One region of the Pseudomonas sp. MH10 genome, then DNA from elsewhere that is predicted to be linked to it. Evidence: predicted binding sites of a transcription regulator. Region 1 holds the regulator's gene; the other holds the start of a gene.

Evidence for each region. Region 1 encodes sigma-54, which starts transcription at its own class of promoters, with help from an activator protein. Its sites were predicted from a motif close to ANTGGCATNNANNTTGCTNT; they were not measured.
Region 2: the regulator sigma-54 is predicted to act here: its motif matches at 1,721-1,740, upstream of RHM59_RS05175 (CmpA/NrtA family ABC transporter substrate-binding protein).

Annotation. Positions count from the first base shown of each region.
Region 1 is NZ_CP133783.1:4,691,423-4,695,391, forward strand. It holds gene ptsN (PTS IIA-like nitrogen regulatory protein PtsN) at 1-304, opposite strand, end outside; gene hpf (ribosome hibernation-promoting factor, HPF/YfiA family) at 318-626, opposite strand; gene RHM59_RS21080 (RNA polymerase factor sigma-54) at 706-2,196, opposite strand; gene lptB (LPS export ABC transporter ATP-binding protein) at 2,383-3,108, opposite strand; gene lptA (lipopolysaccharide transport periplasmic protein LptA) at 3,108-3,650, opposite strand; gene lptC (LPS export ABC transporter periplasmic protein LptC) at 3,637-3,969, opposite strand, start outside.
Region 2 is NZ_CP133783.1:1,152,604-1,156,572, reverse strand. It holds gene RHM59_RS05180 (ANTAR domain-containing response regulator) at 1-466, opposite strand, end outside; gene RHM59_RS05175 (CmpA/NrtA family ABC transporter substrate-binding protein) at 481-1,692, opposite strand; gene RHM59_RS05170 (quinone-dependent dihydroorotate dehydrogenase) at 1,845-2,870, shown strand; gene rmf (ribosome modulation factor) at 3,015-3,230, opposite strand; gene rlmKL (bifunctional 23S rRNA (guanine(2069)-N(7))-methyltransferase RlmK/23S rRNA (guanine(2445)-N(2))-methyltransferase RlmL) at 3,832-3,969, shown strand, end outside.

The DNA of each region.
Region 1 (3,969 bases):
ATAACAGATCAACTGGAGCGCCATCAATGGCGTCGTAGTCAATCGGGGCATCCAGATGAATTAAGGCACTGATAGGGTCGCTGCAACCATTCAGGCGGCAGTGTGGGATGGCGATGCCGTTGCCAAAACCGGTCGAACCGAGTTTTTCGCGAGCGGTCAGCTTCTCGAAGATATCGTGCGAATCCAGACCTGGCAGTTCATGGCCGATCAGATTGGCAACTTGCCTGAGTGCTTTTTCTTTGCTGCCGCCCGGCACATTCACGATGGAACGGCCGGGGGTCAGGATATTTTCAAGTCGGATCATGAGTTGGGAGTGTTTAGCGAGCTGTCGCACCTTTAAGGATGTTCTGCTGCTTTTCCTTATGCTTGAGCAATTGTCTGTCGAGCTTGTCAGTAAGTAGATCGATGGCCGCATACATGTCGTCATGTTCTGCGTTAGCGACTACCTCCCCACCGTGGATGTGCAGCGTGGCTTCGATCTTCTGTTTCAGTTTCTCGACCGCCATCGTTACCTGCACATTTGTAATCTTGTCAAAGTGCCCTTCTAGCTTTTTGAGTTTGAGCTCAATGTACTCACGCAGGGGCTTTGTCACTTCTAGCTGGTGTCCACTGATGTTGACTTGCATACAGCGTCTCCTTCGTTGCCAGTGCATAAAGAGGCAGGCTAAATACCTGCCACTGGAACGCTACAGCTTCAAGTCCTCGTCACATCAATCGCTTGCGCTCGCTCGAAGGCGCGATGCCTAGTGATTCGCGGTATTTGGCGACCGTGCGACGGGCTACCTGAATGCCTTGTGCCTCCAGTAAACCAGCGATCTTGCTGTCACTCAACGGCTTTTTCTGATTTTCCGCTGCAACCAGTTTTTTGATGATCGCGCGGATGGCTGTGGACGAACACTCACCGCCCTCTGAGGTGCTTACGTGGCTTGAAAAGAAATATTTCAGTTCGTAAATGCCACGGGGGGTGTGCATGAATTTCTGAGTGGTCACCCGGGAAATTGTCGACTCGTGCATGCCGACCGCTTCTGCGATGTCATGCAAGACCAACGGCTTCATCGCTTCGTCACCGTACTCAAGAAAGCCGCGCTGATGCTCGACAATCTGCGTCGCCACCTTCATTAAGGTTTCATTGCGGCTTTGCAGGCTCTTGATGAACCAGCGGGCTTCTTGCAGTTGATTGCGCATGAACGTGTTGTCGGCGCTGGTATCGGCCCGGCGAACGAAGCCTGCGTACTGAGGGTTGACCCGGAGGCGTGGCACCGACTCTTGATTAAGTTCCACCAACCAGCGTTCGTTGTCTTTGCGCACGATCACGTCGGGCACGACGTATTCGGCTTCAGCGGATTCAATTTGCGAACCTGGACGCGGGTTGAGGCTCTGTACCAGTTCGATCACTTGGCGTAGCTCATCTTCCTTGAGCTTCATGCGTCGCATCAACTGACTGTAATCGCGGCTGCCGAGCAGGTCGATGTAATCGCCTACCAGGCGCTGTGCTTCTGCCAGCCAGCGGGTTTTTGCCGGTAACTGGCGCAATTGCAGTGACAGGCATTCGCTCAGGTTACGAGCGCCGATACCCGCAGGTTCGAATTGCTGGATACGGTGCAGCACCGCTTCTATTTCATCCAGTTCAACGTCCATCTCCGGATCGAAAGCATCGAGAATCTCCTCAAGCGATTCGTCGAGGTAACCCTGATTGTTAATGCAGTCGATCAACGTCACGGCGATCAGGCGATCGGTATCGGACATTGGTGCCAGGTTCAGCTGCCACAGCAGATGGCTCTGCAGGCTTTCGCCAACGGATGTGCGGGTGGTGAAATCCCACTCGTCATCATCGTTGCTCGGCAGACTGCTGGTGCTGGTCTGGTAAACGTCGTCCCAAGCCGTATCAACAGGCAACTCGTTGGGTGTGCGCTCACTCCAGTCGCCGTCTTCCAGGTTGTCTACCGTGGGGGCAGCTTCCTGATAGGTCGGTTCCTGAACGTCAGGATTAGGTTTCTCTACGCTGTCGGCAACCGGATCGGCGTTGTCGAAGTCGTCGCCTTCTTCCTGGCGCTCCAGCATAGGATTGGACTCCAACGCTTCCTGGATCTCTTGTTGAAGGTCCAGGGTCGACAGTTGGAGGAGGCGGATGGCCTGTTGCAGCTGAGGTGTCATCGTCAGCTGCTGGCCCATTCTCAGGACTAGCGATGGTTTCATGGCTGGGGCTTAACACCTTATTCGCCGGCGCTCATGCGCCATCTACTACAGGGCGCCGAAGCGCCAACTTAAGCAAATTATATGCCTGAAACCTAAGTGTTTGCCTAGAGTGCGCTGACAATTAAAATGCTTGCCAACGCGAGATTCTAGCGTCCGTCGCCTGTGAAGAGCGAAATACCGCAGACCTTACAGGCGGAATTCATGGCCGAGGTAAACCTCTTTAACCAATTGGTTGGCCAGAATGGTTTCTGAATTACCTTCGGCGATCAGTTGACCATCGTTGACGATGTAGGCCGTTTCACAAATATCCAGCGTATCGCGAACGTTGTGATCGGTAATCAAAACGCCAATCCCCTTGGCTTTCAAGTGGTAGATGATCTGCTTGATATCGCCCACTGAAATCGGGTCGACACCTGCAAACGGCTCATCCAGCAAAATGAACTTGGGTGAAGTTGCCAAGGCGCGTGCGATTTCTACGCGACGGCGTTCGCCGCCGGAAAGGCTCATGCCCAGGTTGTCGCGAATGTGACTGATGTGGAATTCCTGCAGCAGGCTTTCCAGTTCTTTGCGACGGGCCGCGCGATCGAGTTCCTTGCGGGTTTCAAGTATCGCCATGATGTTATCGGCAACCGACAGCTTGCGAAAAATAGACGCTTCCTGCGGCAGGTAACCGATCCCGGCCCGCGCACGACCGTGCATTGGCTGGTGGCTGACGTCTAGGTCGTCAATCAATACACGGCCCTGATCGGCTTGTGCCAGGCCTACTATCATGTAGAAACAGGTTGTTTTACCTGCGCCGTTAGGGCCAAGCAGTCCGACGATCTGACCGCTGTCGATAGACAAGCTGACATCGCGTACGACCTGCCGACCCTTGTAGGCTTTAGCCAAGTGCTGGGCTTTCAGCGTCGCCATTAAGGGGCCTTCTGCGCGTCGGGTTTGTTTTTTGGCTGAATGACCATGTCGATCCGGGGTCGCGGCGCGGTCAATTTGGTGCCGTTTGCGCGACCGGCGTTAACGATCTGCTTCACCGTGTCGTAGATGATTTTTTCACCTTCGGAGGTGTTGCCGTCGTTGATCACCTTGGCCTTATCGATCAGGACGATTTTGTTATCAAGGGCGAAATACTGAATAGTCACGCCGTAGGCCTGAACAATAGGCTTGTTCAGTTCGGGGGTCTGTTCGTAGTAAGCAAGATTGCCCACCGAAGTAAAGACGTTGACTTCGCCGGTAGATGTTCGGGTGATGGTCACCGTGTTGCCGGTGATCTTCATGGTGCCCTGGGTGATGATGACGTTGCCTTTATAGGTGGCAATGCCTTGCTTGTCATCGAGTTGCGCATCGTCAGACTGGATATGAATAGGCTGATCGCGGTCCGTCGGGAGAGCCCAAGCGCTCACGCTTCCCAGTACTGTGCCCAGTCCGAGCAAAAAAGGGAGGGTTTTAACGAGCCTCATACTGTCCTCTTACGTGGGAGAGCAGGTTCATCCTGCCGTCGTTCAAATACGCTTTCATACCCGTTCCGGTGGTAACACCGCCGAAGCCGTCGATTCTAACGGCTTGCTCGGTCTGCGCATATTGCTTCTGTGGGAATACCGTCATTCGACTACTGGTAATAATGGTTGTCCGGTTCTTTTCGTCTGTTCGAGCGACACGTACCGAGTCAATCAGCTCGACTTGAGTGCCGCCAGGCGAGACTTCGCCCTTCAAACTTTGTACGTGCCAAGGATACAGGGCGCCGCGAAACAGTTGCAGGTCGGGGTTGGTCAGAAGCGT
Region 2 (3,969 bases), 2.0 Mb from region 1:
AATTTTTCATTTTCATCAGCAGGCCTTTGGCCAATTCGATGCGTTTACGCTCGGCCAGTTGCTGATCGCGTGCCTGTAATTGGGCACGAAGCTCCTGGTCGCTCTCAAAACGGGCCATGGCCACGTCCAGAATCGGTTGCAGGCGCTGAGCGTGAATGCCTTCGACAATGTAGGCGCTGACCCCAGACTTGATCGCTTGGCGCATGACCAACGGGTCGTGCTCGTCGGTGAACATCACGATGGGCCTGGGCTGATCGCGGCTGACCAGCACCACTTGTTCCATTACGTCGCGGCCGGGGGATTCGGTGTCGATCAGAATCACGTCAGGGCGAACCGCTTCGACCCGTGCCGGCAGGTCGATAATCAGCCCGGACTCATCAATGACATCAAAACCGGCTTCTACGAGAGCGGCCTTGAGGCGACCGACCTTCTTGGATGTGTCGTTTATCAGCAGGATACGCAGCATATTCGCAGGTTCCTTCAACGACGAACGCGGGTGAGGGCAGTATCGACCAGAGCATGCAGTTTAAAACTGTGTGCATAGGCCTGCGGGTCGCTACCGTCCCAGATTTTGCCATCGATCAGTTGGCTGCTGCGCATGGCTGACGCAGGCACGGTAACGCCCACCGCTTTGGCGGCCTGGCCATAGAGTTCCAATTGATGCACCTGAGCGGCGATGGCCAGGTAATCCGGGTCGTCACGCAGAAGACCCCAGCGGCGCAATTGCGTCATGAACCACATGCCGTCCGACAAGTAAGGCATGTTCACTTCGCCCGCCCGGTGAAAGCGCACGGCGTGTTGATCGTGCCAATGGTGACCGAGGCCGTCGCCATAGTTGCCCATCAAGCGTGGTTCGATGCATTCCACCGGCGTATCGAGGTAGTCACTGCCGCTGAGCAATTGCGCGGTACTGCGGCGATTTTCGTCGTTTTGCTCAATGAACTTACTGGCTTCGAGCACCGCCATCACCAACGCGCGGGCGGTATTCGGATTTTGTTGGACGAACGCCCGGGTGCAACCGAGGACTTTTTCCGGGTGATCCGGCCAGATGGCCTGAGTGGTCGCCAAGGTAAATCCGACACCCTGATTAACCGCGCTGGCGCCCCACGGCTCACCGACGCAAAAGCCGTCAATACGCCCGGCTTGCAAATGCGCGACCATTTGCGACGGAGGAACGACCACGCTGTCGACGTCGTTCAACGGATGGATGCCCTGACTCGCTAGCCAGTAATACAGCCACATCGCGTGGTTGCCGGTGGGGAAGGTTTGGGCGAAGGTCAGTTTTGAGCGGCTTTGGTGCACGCGGTTGTCCAACGCGTCAGGACTGACCACGTGGGCGTCTTGCAACGCTTTCGACAGGTTGATGCTTTGCCCGTTTTGATTCAGGCCCATCAGTACCGCCATATCGACTTGGCCGGTGCCACTGATTCCGAGCTGCACGGCATAGATCAGTCCATACAGGCTGTGGGCCGCGTCCAGTTCACCGTTGACCAATTTGTCACGCAGATTGGACCACGATGATTGACGTTTAAGGTTCATCGTCAGCCCATAGGGCTGACCGAAACCTTGGGTGGCGGCGACCACCAGCGGGGCACAATCGGTCAAGGCCATGAAGCCTAGATCGATAACATTCTTTTCCGGTGCATCGCTGCCTGCGACCCAATCCAGAGCGTTGTTGGGTGATTTATTCATAGCGCGTCTCTTTATTCATACGCGTCCCATAGCAATGCGTATGCCACACCCGGCGCGAGCGTCTGCAAAGATTACAGCATGTCTCGCCTCCAATGCCGGGTCCGTCTATAATCGCGTCCCTGAATTCAGCCGCTCACGAGCCACGCCCGCCCATGTATAACCTGGCCCGCCAGTTATTGTTCAAACTTTCCCCGGAAACCTCCCATGACCTGTCGCTGGATCTCATCGGCGCGGGCGGGCGTTTGGGGCTCAATGGCTTGTTGAGCAAGGCGCCTGCGCAGTTGCCGGTCACAGTGATGGGCCTTAACTTCCCGAATCCGGTGGGGTTGGCGGCGGGGCTGGACAAAAATGGCGCGGCCATCGACGGCTTTGCGCAGTTGGGTTTCGGCTTTGTTGAAGTCGGTACCGTGACCCCACGTCCACAGCCGGGTAATCCGAAACCACGGATTTTTCGGTTGCCCCAAGCTGAGGCGATCATTAACCGCATGGGCTTTAACAACCTGGGCGTCGATCACCTGATCACTCGCGTCAAGGCGGCTCGGTACAGCGGCATCCTTGGAATCAACATCGGCAAGAACTTCGACACACCGGTTGAGCGCGCCGTGGACGATTACTTGATCTGCCTGGATAAGGTCTACGAGCACGCGAGTTATGTGACGGTTAATGTCAGCTCGCCTAATACCCCCGGTTTGCGCAGCTTGCAGTTCGGGGACTCGCTCAAGCAACTGCTCGAAGCGCTGCGCATGCGTCAAGAATACCTCACTGTGAAATACGGCCGTCGCGTGCCGTTGGCGATTAAGATCGCACCGGACATGACCGACGAAGAAACCGTGTTGGTGGCCGCTGCGTTGATTGACTCGGGCATGGACGCGGTGATCGCCACCAACACCACTCTTAGCCGCGAGGGTGTCCAAGGTTTGCCCCACGCCTACGAGGCCGGTGGTCTGTCGGGCGCGCCGGTTCGCGAAAAAAGTACCCATACGGTCAAGGTGCTGGCGGGAGAACTGGCGGGGCGCTTGCCAATCATTGCGGCGGGCGGAATCACTGAAGGCAGGCACGCGGCGGAAAAAATCGCGGCCGGTGCAAGTCTGGTGCAGATTTATTCGGGCTTCATCTATAAAGGGCCAGCGCTGATCGGACAGTCGGTTGACGCTATTGCTGCAATGAGTCGCCACTGATCCAGCGTCGCGACGTCAAAACCCGGATAAAAAAAGGGGCTCCTTGAGAAGGAACCCCTGGGCGCTAGCCCGCCGCCCGGATAGGGCGTGCATGTTTAGTCAGGTGTGCAACTTTTTAAAAAAGCCTGGTCGGAATATGCCTGGTTAGCCGACCGCGTGAAGTTCGTTGAGTCTGTGGATGCCCGCAGTGCCGGTCATACCGTCCCAGTTGTCGCCGCGTCCTTCTCGCCAGCCATTGATCCAGGCTTGGCGTACTGACGGTAGAGTAAAAGGGCAAAGCTCACGGGATTTGCCATGAACACCAAATTGATATCCGCGTAAAAATGCTCTTTCCAACGGATCACGCTTAAGTCTTCTCATAGGGTATTGCCCTCGTTTGTTGACTGTTATGTCCCTGGAGACCTCATGTCGAGGTCGGGCAGAATCTTCTGCCGTGAGTACCCGCTGCCGGCGTCGCGGGCTTAGTGTCGTTGCCATTGCGGCGACAACCTGAGTTGAGTTCTAACCAATGCGCCGGACGCTGTGAATGATCGTTTTGTCATAACAACGTAACGAAAAGGGTGTTAGAGCCATAAGCAACCCACGCGTTTGGCGCAATGTTTTTTCCACAGCCCCGCTGAACCGAGGCTTTGATTGAGAATGGAAGTCGTTTTCGGGGTTAAAAGATGGCGGATTGACGTCAACCTTTAATCGACGAAGGGTCACGGAATGTGACTTATTGTTGCAACGTTTGTGCTCGCGCCGAGTCTGCGGTCCGAATTTATTCGGGAAGCGGGCTAGGGGGTTTATCTGATATATAGCATCGCTGCCTTGCAAATGAATGCGCTCCCAAAGGGATCGTTCAAGGTGGAACGGCACAATGTGTGTGCCACGCAGGCGTTCTCCAAGAAAGGCGCCTGTTTAAAATCTGGTTGGGCAATGCGTTGCCTCACCGCTACTCGCCTAAGGCGTTGGATTATCCATGTCGGACCGTTTTGAACTCTTCCTCACCTGTCCCAAAGGCCTTGAGGGCCTACTCGCTGAAGAAGCGACCGGGCTTGGCCTTGAGGAAACCCGCGAACATACCTCAGCCATTCGCGGCCTCGCAGACATGGAGACC